Regions from separate parts of the Rahnella sp. 1L-D-7-B-C2 genome, predicted to be linked through region 1. Evidence: predicted binding sites of a transcription regulator. Region 1 holds the regulator's gene; each other region holds the start of a gene.
What was found. Region 1 encodes CRP, which controls carbon source genes, mostly activating them, when cyclic AMP is high. Its sites were predicted from a motif close to ATGTGANNNNNNTCACAT; they were not measured.
Positions count from the first base shown of each region.

Region 1 (3,490 bases):
CAGCTCCAGTTTCAGCAATCCGGCGGCGATCAGCAATCCGGCGAGTGTGCCGAGCGCACGGTGCTGGATCCTCACGCGGGTGGCGTTATAGCCGTTCTGGCTGACCAGCATGATGGTCAGTAAAATCCAGTAAGGTTTTGGCAGATTGAAGAACAGACCGAGGCTGCTGCCGATGGCCAGAATGATGCCTAGTCGCGTGGCATTACGCAGGGCGATGGACTTGAAAGACAGATAGCTTTTCAGTGCTGGCCAGAAAGGCAGACGTGGCTGAGAGTTCATCAGATCACGGCGGTACAGCGGGCGCTGAGTACGCAACAGGCGCGCAATGCGGCTGAAGTGGTAATAGCAAAACTGGCCGACCGGATTATCCGGGTTGCGCGCGGCGATTTTTTCCAGCGCCGCCAGCTCGTTCGCCATCGTGAAACGTTCGGAAAGCCGGTGATAAAGAATATCGTCGGCAATCACGCGTAGCCTGGCGGAAATCACCTGCGCATTGCGGCGGATCACCGCCTCGGCATGGCTTTCTTCCACCAGCTTTTGCACTTCTTCCGGCTGATGCAGGCTGACCGTGATGTGCTCTTGTAAATCGAGCGCCACCTGAAAACGCTGGAACAGCCGTTTGTGGTGATGATGTCCGTGCTGCGGCAGCATGTGCAACTGCTGATAGAGCAGGGCGATAAGATCGATGACCTGCTGCTGACGCTCAAGCAGCGGCGGTAAAGCGGTTTCGGGATCAGTATGCTGCGTCAGCAAGCTGTATTTGGCTTCGAAATAATCAGCCAGTTGCAGATACAGCTGGCTGAGGGTTTCACGCATCGGCTGTTCTTTAGAGATACGAAACCACGCCCAGTTGAACAGCCCGTACCAGGCCGTGCCTGCGGCGAACAGCGCGGGTGCCTGCCACATCGGCCTGATGCCGACCATGCTCAGGGTAAAGATGGTCGCCACCAGCGCGCCGGGCAACAGACGCGCGTGCAGCGGGCTGATTTCACCGGTGACGCCGAGCAGTAAGGCGAGAGAGAGCATGATGAGCGGTAGCGGGATGTGCCAGTTTTCCAGCATCAGTTGCAGCAAAATACTGCTCACCGCAAACAGCGAGCCACCGATGATCAGACGTTTGAAGAAGCGTTTGTGCGGCGTATCGAGACCGGCGACGTTACAACAGGCGGGGCAGAGGGAGAACAGCAACCCCATTTGCAGATTACCGAACAGCCAGCACAGGCCGACCGGCAAACATAACACCAGCGTCTGGCGCAGTGCGTAATTCACTTCGGGGTGATAAAACAGCCTTCGCCATAGCGTCATAACTGAAGCTTAGCCCATAAAAAAGGCGCGACAGTAAGCTGCCGCGCCTATTTTTGAGGGATTAACGTGTGCCGTAGACGACAATCGTTTTACCGTGTGCGGAGATCAGGCTCTGATCTTCCAGCATTTTAAGAATGCGGCCGACGGTTTCACGGGAGCAACCGACGATCTGACCGATTTCCTGGCGGGTGATTTTAATCTGCATCCCGTCCGGGTGGGTCATTGCATCTGGCTGTTTGGCCAGATTCAGCAAGGTTTGAGCGATACGGCCCGTTACGTCGAGGAAAGCGAGGTTACCGACTTTCTCAGACGTCATTTGCAGACGGTTTGCCATCTGCGCGGAGAGGCGCATCAGAATGTCCGGGTTAACCTGAATCAGCTGGCGGAATTTTTTATAAGAAATTTCAGCCACTTCACAGGCAGTTTTAGCACGTACCCAGGCACTGCGTTCCTGACCTTCTTCGAAGAGTCCCAGCTCGCCGATGAAGTCACCTTGGTTAAGGTAGGAAAGTATCATCTCTTTGCCTTCTTCATCTTTAATCAGGACGGCAACCGACCCTTTCACGATGTAGTAAAGCGTTTCGGCTTTTTCACCTTGGTGAATCAGCGTACTTTTAGAAGGATACTTATGTATATGACAGTGAGACAGGAACCATTCAAGAGTCGGGTCTGTTTGTGGCTTGCCGAGAACCATTTGCTATTATCCTCTGTTATTATCGCTGCCCAAAATCACAGGGCTCAGAGTTCCCTGTACGGCGTCTGAATATTAATGCGCCCTTTCAGCATATAGCTCCCCAGAAATGCTGCAAGCGGATGTCGGAGTGAAACCGGCTATATATTGCCGTTATCACCTTGGGTTCTGTTCTTAAACCACGAAAACCGTCACCGCAATTTGCTGGAAAGTATGTTTCGGCTTTGTTTGTAACACAGGTTTGCAATGCTGTCTTGTGTTGTCTCGCTTCAGCATGATGGCGATCGGGTTACGTTGCCAGTTTTTAGGTGAAAGGGTAGTCTGGGGGGAAAATTTGATTCTTAAGAGCGCCGGGAGATAAGCAAATGCACGCACGCGTAAAATGGGTGGAAGGTCTGACGTTTTTAGGTGAATCCGCGTCAGGTCATCAGGTTTTAATGGATGGCAATGCGGGCGATAAAGCCCCCAGCCCGATGGAAATGTTACTGATGTCTGCGGGCGGTTGCAGCGCGATCGACGTGGTGTCGATTTTGCAAAAAGGCCGCAATGACGTCCGGGATTGTGAAGTAAAATTGACTTCAGAGCGTCGCGAAGAAGCGCCGCGTCTGTTCACGCACATCAATCTGCACTTTATCGTCACCGGCAAAGATCTGACCGATAAGATCGTCGAACGCGCCGTCAGCCTTTCTGCCGAGAAATATTGTTCTGTTTCTCTGATGCTGGGCAAAGCCGCGACGATCACCCACAGTTTTGAAGTGATTGAAGCCGAATAGGTCACGACCAGTCATACGACTGGCACTGATGGCGCAGTAAATCCAAAAACCGCCGCGCGGCAAACGTCAGCGGCGATTTTTGCGAATAGAGCACACAGTATTCCGCCTGCGGCAGAGTGTCGATTTTCAGCAGGCACAACGGGTCCTGCAAACCGAACGGCGCCCGCATCGCCCGCGCCACGACGGTCAGATAATCCGACTGCAATACCATATTCAGCCCGCACACTACCGAATCGGTGCGCACCGGCGTTTCACTTCCTGCCAGATAAAAACCGTCCGCCAGCTGTAGCTGCTGGTAGTAACCCATATCCGTTTCCGGCAATACCCAGCGCGCATCCTGCAATTCTTCCAGCCGTGTGGCATTGGCCAGCGGATGACCGCGACGGGCGATAATCCCGAACGGCGCGGTGAACAGCGGTTCGCGCACCAGATCTTCCAGCGGAAATCCCGGCCCGGCGGTACCGACGGCGAAGTCCAGCTTCCCTTCGCGCAGCGCCGGAAGCAGCACCGACAGCTGCCCTTCTTTGATCAGCAATTTTGACTGCGGAAACTGCGTTTTGAATTCCTCATTCAGCGCCGGGAACACCGTCAGTGCCAGCAGCGATGAAAACCCGATCGCCACCGAGCCTTGTGAATACTGATTAATCTGCTGGATTTCTTCGGCGGCGCGCTCCAGCTCTTCAAGGATGAACTGCATCCGCTGGGCGAACGCGCGGCCGGT
Region 1 covers NZ_JBXAVQ010000004.1:348,521-352,010, forward strand. The annotation lists gene AC0Z7K_RS10025 (YccS/YhfK family putative transporter) at 1-1,305, opposite strand, end outside; gene crp (cAMP-activated global transcriptional regulator CRP) at 1,367-1,999, opposite strand; gene AC0Z7K_RS10035 (OsmC family protein) at 2,362-2,769, shown strand; gene AC0Z7K_RS10040 (LysR substrate-binding domain-containing protein) at 2,771-3,490, opposite strand, start outside.

Region 2 (3,490 bases), on a different contig from region 1:
GCTGGTCCTGCTCCACACGGGAATACATCGGGCAGATAATGTCGGTTGCCGCGCTGTTTGCGCCGCCGCCTTCATACTGCACCGGACGCGTCGGATCGACGGATTTGATCCAGCGGTACATGGCGTCATGGTTCGCGCCGTGGCCGGATTCGTTACCCAGTGACCAGATGATGATGCACGGATGGTTGCGGTCGCGCTGAACCATACGGGTGACGCGCTCGCTGAATGCGTTGAACCAGACGGGATCGTCTGACAGACGGTTCATAGGCTGCATGCCGTGGGTTTCGATGTTGGCTTCATCAACTACGTACAGGCCGTACTCATCGCAAAGTCGGTACCACAACGGATGGTTCGGATAATGCGAACAGCGCACCGCATTGAAGTTGTGTTGTTTCATCAGCACGATGTCACGGCGCATGGTCGCTTCATCCATCACCTGACCATTTTCAGGATGATGTTCATGGCGGTTGGTTCCGCGGATCAGCACCGGATGGCCGTTCACTTTCAGCAGGCCGTTGCTGATTTCCACCTGACGGAATCCGACGTCGCAGGCCTCAGCTTCGATCAATTCACCGGTCGGCGACATCAGGGAAATCACCGCGCGGTACAGCGCTGGCTGCTCCGCACTCCATAACGCTGGCTGGCTGACCGGCAGGCGCACGGTCGTTTTATCAAACGCATTGCCGCGTTCGTCAATGATTTCACTGCCGAGCGGCTGCGTATGTTCTGCGATGGCGTCATCGCCGCGCCACAGCTGGACGCGGACCTGATAATCCGCCGCCATTTCCTGCGGTACGGCGGCGCTGATCTGCACTTCCAGTTCGGCCTGCGTGAAATTGTGGAACAGATGCGTGCGCACCTGATAATCAGTGATCTGCTCCGCCGGTTTGTGCATCAGAACGACGTCACGGAAAATCCCGCTCATGCGCCACATATCCTGATCTTCCAGATAGCTGCCGTCGCTCCAGCGCAGCACCATCACCGCCAGACGGTTTTCGCCGCCGCGCAGCACACCGCTGAGGTCGAACTCCGCTGGCAAACGGCTATCCTGCGAATAACCGATCCACTGGCCGTTGCACCATAAATAGAACGCTGAATTGACACCGTGGAAAACGATGCGCGTCTGGCCGCTGCCCAGCCAGGTGTTATCCACATCAAGTGTGAGCGAGTAACAACCGGTGGGGTTTTCTTCTGGCACAAATGGCGGATTGACTGGGATCGGATACTGAACGTTGGTATAAATCGGCGCATCATATCCTGCCAGTTGCCAGTTTGACGGCACCTGAACACGGTCAGCATCAGGCAAATCCTGTTGCAGCCACTGTTCCGGTACGGCTTCGGGACGAGGGAAATAGCTAAACCCCCACTCACCGTTCAGTGAGCGAAGACTGGAAGATGCGTGATTCTCTCTGCCTTCGGCACTATTACGCCAGCTGTTAAATGGTGGATGCGCCGCAAGGCGGTTGAGCTGCGTCGATGCTGGTTTTTCCCAGTCACGACGGGCCAAAACCACGGCCAGCGATGACAGTTTTTCGTCCCCTGATGTACTCATCGTTAATCCTCTGTAAAATTGTTATGCGCTCACAATATAAATTAAGATGCGTAACACGAGGCAGTAAGTAAAGCGAAGGGAAGCAGGAAAGGGACGCGGATCACAAATTCCGCGTCAGTACGTTCTGATTTTGAGAATTACAGCGCGCTGAGCTGTCGTGCGATGCGGATCAGTTCCTGGGACAATGCCTCCTGTGAAACAGGCTTTTCACCGGGTGCCGCCGTGGTGTGGCGCTCTACCAGAGAGGTCGGCAGTAACAGCGATGAGCGGCGACGATCGCCGTGGGTGTGCAGGTGATCAACCAGACGATTAACACTTTCATGCCCGAGCAGGCGGAAATCTTGTTTGATGGTGGTCAGCGGCGGGAAGAAAAATGCGCTGTCTTCCGTATCATCATACCCGATGACCGAGATTTGCTCCGGCACGCGCAGGCCATACTCATGTACCGCACGCAACACGCCGAGCGCCATCTGATCGTTGGCTACCAGAATCGCGCCAGGTCGCGCAGGCTGGTTCAATAATAACAATGCCTGCTGGTAGCCGGATGCCGCGCTCCAGTCGCCGTGCTGCACCGCACAGGGCGTCACATCGTGCTTTGCCAGTGTCTCCAGCCAGCCTTCATAGCGCAGACGTGCAGAAATGGATTCAAGCGGACCGGTCAGTAACGCAATTTGCTGATGCCCGAGTGTCAGCAGATGTTCCACGCCCTGTTCTGCCCCGCAGTGCGGATCGAACAAAATTTTGAACACCTCAGCCTGCGGATCGACATCCAGAAACAGCGCCGGTAAGTTGCCGCACATCTGCGCTATTGCATCCGCACTATCGTTGGACAGCGGCACGTTGATCAGCACGCCATCGACGCGTTGTGACATCAGCTCGCTCACCGCCGTGCGGCAGGCAGACAGGCTCAGGTTGTCCGTCATAGAAATCACCACGTTAAAGCCTAACTGATTGGCGCGGGTTTTCACCGCCGAGGCAATTTGCGACGGTGCGTGAAGCGCCAGTTCGGTGGTCGCCAGCCCCAGCGTGTAACTTTGTTTACCCGCCAGCTGCTGCGCCACGCGGTTCGGCACGTAGTTCAGCTCAGCCATCGCCTTCTCGACTTTGTCTCGGGTCTTGGTCGAGACGTGCGCCGCCTGATTAAGCACGCGGGAAACGGTCTGATAAGAAACACCGGCGTGGCGCGCAACATCATCGAGGGTGACAGATTTTGGCTTCATGGCTCTCTCTTCGGGGGATTCATACGGGAACGCGCAGGACGGGCTATTGTGGCCGGAAAGCTGACATTAAAAAAGGGGCCGAAGCCCCTTTGGTTATGATCCTCACATTCCGGTGGTCAAGCACCAGAAGGATAAGAATTACAGTACGTCGATCGCGTTCAGTTCTTTGAATGCCAGTTCCAGGCGAGTCACCATGGAAGACTGTGCAGAACGCAGCCATACGCGTGGGTCATAGAATTTCTTGTTAGGTTTGTCCGCGCCTTCCGGGTTACCCAACTGACCTTGCAGGTAAGCTTCGTTTTTCTTGTAGAACTGCAGGATACCGTCCCAGTTTGCCCATTGGGTGTCGGTATCGATGTTCATTTTGATAACACCGTAGCCTACAGATTCTTTGATTTCTGCTGCAGTAGAACCAGAACCGCCGTGGAACACGAAGTTCAGGCTGTTGTGTGGCAGGTTGTGTTTCTTGCAAACGTATTCCTGAGAATCGCGCAGAATCGTTGGAGTCAGTTTAACGTTACCTGGTTTGTACACGCCGTGTACGTTACCGAATGACGCAGCGATAGTGAAACGCGGGCTGATAGCGTTCAGTTTTTCGTAAGCGTAATCAACGTCTTGCGGCTGAGTGTACAGTGCAGAAGCATCCATATGGCTGTTGTCTACGCCATCTTCTTCACCACCAGTACAACCCAGTTCGATTTCCAGAGTCATATCGAGT
Region 2 covers NZ_JBXAVQ010000008.1:53,744-57,233, forward strand. The annotation lists gene AC0Z7K_RS14600 (beta-galactosidase) at 1-1,552, opposite strand, end outside; gene AC0Z7K_RS14605 (LacI family DNA-binding transcriptional regulator) at 1,690-2,772, opposite strand; gene fbaA (class II fructose-bisphosphate aldolase) at 2,911-3,490, opposite strand, start outside.
Region 2: the regulator CRP is predicted to act here: its motif matches at 1,641-1,658, upstream of AC0Z7K_RS14600 (beta-galactosidase).

Region 3 (3,490 bases), on a different contig from region 1:
CCCCGCTTCTGGTAAAAATATGAAAAATAAAATTATTGCAGCAGGCGCTTTGATGGCTTTGTCCTACAGCGCGACCGTGCTCGCTGATGATAGCAAGGGCGAATTTGTTTCTGACTGGTGGCACCAGAGTGTAAACGTTGTAGGTAGCGCTGATACCCGTTTCGGGCCAACGATTCGTAACGACGTTTATCTTGAATATGAAGCGTTTGCGCACAAAGACTGGTTTGATTTCTACGGCTACATCGATATCCCTAAAACCTTCGGTGCGGGTAACGGCAACGATACCGGTATCTGGGATAAAAACGGTTCTCCGATGTTTATGGAGATCGAACCTCGCTTCTCCATTGATAAGCTGACCGGCACTGACCTGAGCTTTGGTCCGTTCAAAGAATGGTACTTCGCCAACAACTATATCTACGATATGGGTCCGGACAGCGATAACCGTCAGAACACCTGGTACATGGGTCTTGGCACCGATATCAACACCGGTTTGCCAATGAGCCTGTCTCTGAACGTGTATGCAAAATACCAGTGGGAAAACTACAGCGCGGCTAACGAAAACAGCTGGGACGGTTACCGTTTCAAAGTGAAATATTTCGTTCCGTTGACTGAAATGTGGGGCGGCAACCTGAGCTACATCGGGTTCACCAACTTTGACTGGGGCTCTTCACTGGGCGATGACGATTTCCGTGACCTGAACGGCCAAAAAGCCCGTTCTAACAACTCTATCGCCTCCAGCCATATCCTGGCGCTGAACTACACACACTGGCATTACTCGTTCGTGGCGCGTTACTTCCACAACGGCGGCCAGTGGGCTGACGGCGCTGAGCTGAACTTTGGTAACGGTAATTTCGAAGTGAAATCTACCGGCTGGGGTTACTACGGCGTGATCGGTTACAGCTTCTGATATCCGAAGTTGTATTGGAAAACCCGGCTGAGGCCGGGTTTTTTACGTTTATCCTCCTGACCTTTTTAAGCTATGGCCAATTTTTTTACTATTGTGTAAAACAATGACGCGTTCATTATGGCGTTTGCTCTTTGTTTCTATGCCAAATTCAGGAGTGATTTTCATGAAGAAATACGCAGTAGTTTTGATGCTGTGCACCAGCTTTGGCGCGGTTTCTGCCTATGCTGAAAAAGTACAAATAAATATGAATATCGATAGCGTTCTTAAGCAATGTGCAGCTAATGCTCAAACCACGATGGATTCGTCTGAGTGTTACATACAAGCAACTCAATCATGGGATGCTGAACTCAACAAACAATATAAGTTATTGATAGATGAGCAGCCCGAAACGTCCAGGACGCCTTTAAAAGAATCTCAGCGGGCGTGGATTAAATACAAGGAAAGTTATTTTAAGGCTATCGACGCCTTCTATCAGAAAGAGCAGGGGACGGTGTGGTCAATCATCGCGGCCGAATCCAAAATGAACGTCATCAGGGATAAAGCAATTGATCTGAACCGTTTGTTAAACAGCACTGATTTGAGTTAAATCCTTGCCGGAGGTGGCCTAAAACGAAGGTGCCACCTTTCATCCTCCCAATTATTGCCTCTTTTGACATCACCTGCTTGAAAAATGACCACGCCGATAGGCGATCTCTTTGTGCCGTTGTGGCATAATGCGCGCCAAATCACATTTCCCAATTAAGAGCGAGCGTTGTGCTAAGTACTTACAACATCACCATGCAATTCGGCAGCAAGCCGTTATTTGAAAACATTAACGTGAAATTTGGCGGCGGTAACCGTTATGGCCTGATTGGCGCGAACGGTTGTGGCAAATCCACTTTCATGAAGATCCTCGGTGGCGACTTAGTGCCTTCAGCGGGTAACGTCGTACTCGACCCGAACGAGCGTCTGGGTAAATTACGTCAGGATCAGTTCGCCTTCGAAGAGTTCACCGTGCTGGACACCGTGATCATGGGCCACAATGAACTGTGGGCCGTGAAAGAAGAGCGCGACCGCATTTACGCGATGGCGGAAATGAGCGAAGCCGACGGCTATAAAGTGGCCGATCTGGAAGTCGAATACGGCGAGATGGACGGCTACAGCGCTGAATCCCGCGCGGGCGAACTGTTGCTCGGCGTCGGCATTCCGGTAGAACAACATTACGGCCTGATGAGCGAAATCGCGCCGGGCTTTAAACTGCGCGTATTACTGGCGCAGGCGCTGTTCTCTGACCCGGAAATTCTGCTGCTCGACGAACCGACGAACAACCTGGACATCGATACTATTCGCTGGCTGGAGCAGGTGCTGAATGAACGTAACAGCACCATGATCATCATTTCGCATGACCGTCACTTCCTGAACATGGTGTGTACACACATGGCTGATCTGGACTACGGCGAACTGCGCGTGTATCCAGGTAACTACGATGAATACATGACCGCGGCAACGCAGGCCCGTGAACTTCTGAGCGCCAACAACGCCAAGAAGAAAGCGCAGATTGCTGAACTGCAATCCTTTGTTAGCCGCTTCAGCGCCAACGCCTCCAAATCTAAACAGGCGACGTCACGTGCCCGTCAGATTGATAAAATTCAGCTCGACGAAATCAAAGCGTCTAGCCGTCAGAACCCTTACATGCGTTTCGAGCAGGACAAGAAATTGTTCCGTAATGCGCTGGAAGTGGAAAAAATCACCAAAGGTTTCGATAACGGTCCGCTGTTTAAAAACCTTGGCCTGATGCTGGAAGTTGGCGAGAAAGTCGCGATTCTGGGCGCGAACGGTATCGGTAAATCGACCCTGCTGAAAACGCTGGTCGGTGAGCATGAGCCGGAAACCGGGTCAGTGAAATGGTCTGAAAACTCTAAAATCGGTTATTACGCGCAGGATCACGAATACGAATTCGATGACTCCATGAACGTATTCGACTGGATGAGCCAGTGGAAATCCGAGAAAGACGACGAGCAGGCCGTGCGCGGTGTGCTGGGCCGTCTGTTGTTCGGTCAGGACGATATCAAGAAGAAAGTGAAAGTGCTTTCCGGTGGTGAGAAAGGCCGTATGTTATTCGGGAAACTGATGATGCAGCGTCCAAACATCCTGATCATGGATGAGCCAACTAACCACCTTGATATGGAATCCATCGAGTCACTGAACATGGCGCTGGAAATGTACGAAGGCACGCTGATCTTCGTTTCCCACGACCGAGAATTCGTGAGTTCACTGGCGACCCGTATTCTGGAAATGACACCGACCCGCGTCATCGACTTCTCCGGCAACTACGAAGATTACCTGCGTAGTCAGGGTATCAATAGTTAATTATTGATTCCGTTCAAAAGGCCGCAACGGTTAACGTTGCGGCCTTTTTTATGTCCCAAAAATAATATTTCAGAATTTATTATATATATTAAAATTTATATTGATGATGTGAATGACTTAAATATTATGGCTGAATAATAAATTAATAGAGCTTGCATTTCAAAAAAAGCAGGAACAAAATTATACTGTAAAACATTTCATTAATATTTGTATGGTTATTATCAATTCATATTA
Region 3 covers NZ_JBXAVQ010000001.1:519,927-523,416, reverse strand. The annotation lists gene AC0Z7K_RS02300 (nucleoside-specific channel-forming protein Tsx) at 20-907, shown strand; gene AC0Z7K_RS02295 (lysozyme inhibitor LprI family protein) at 1,071-1,493, shown strand; gene AC0Z7K_RS02290 (ABC-F family ATPase) at 1,661-3,256, shown strand.
Region 3: the regulator CRP is predicted to act here: its motif matches at 1,621-1,638, upstream of AC0Z7K_RS02290 (ABC-F family ATPase).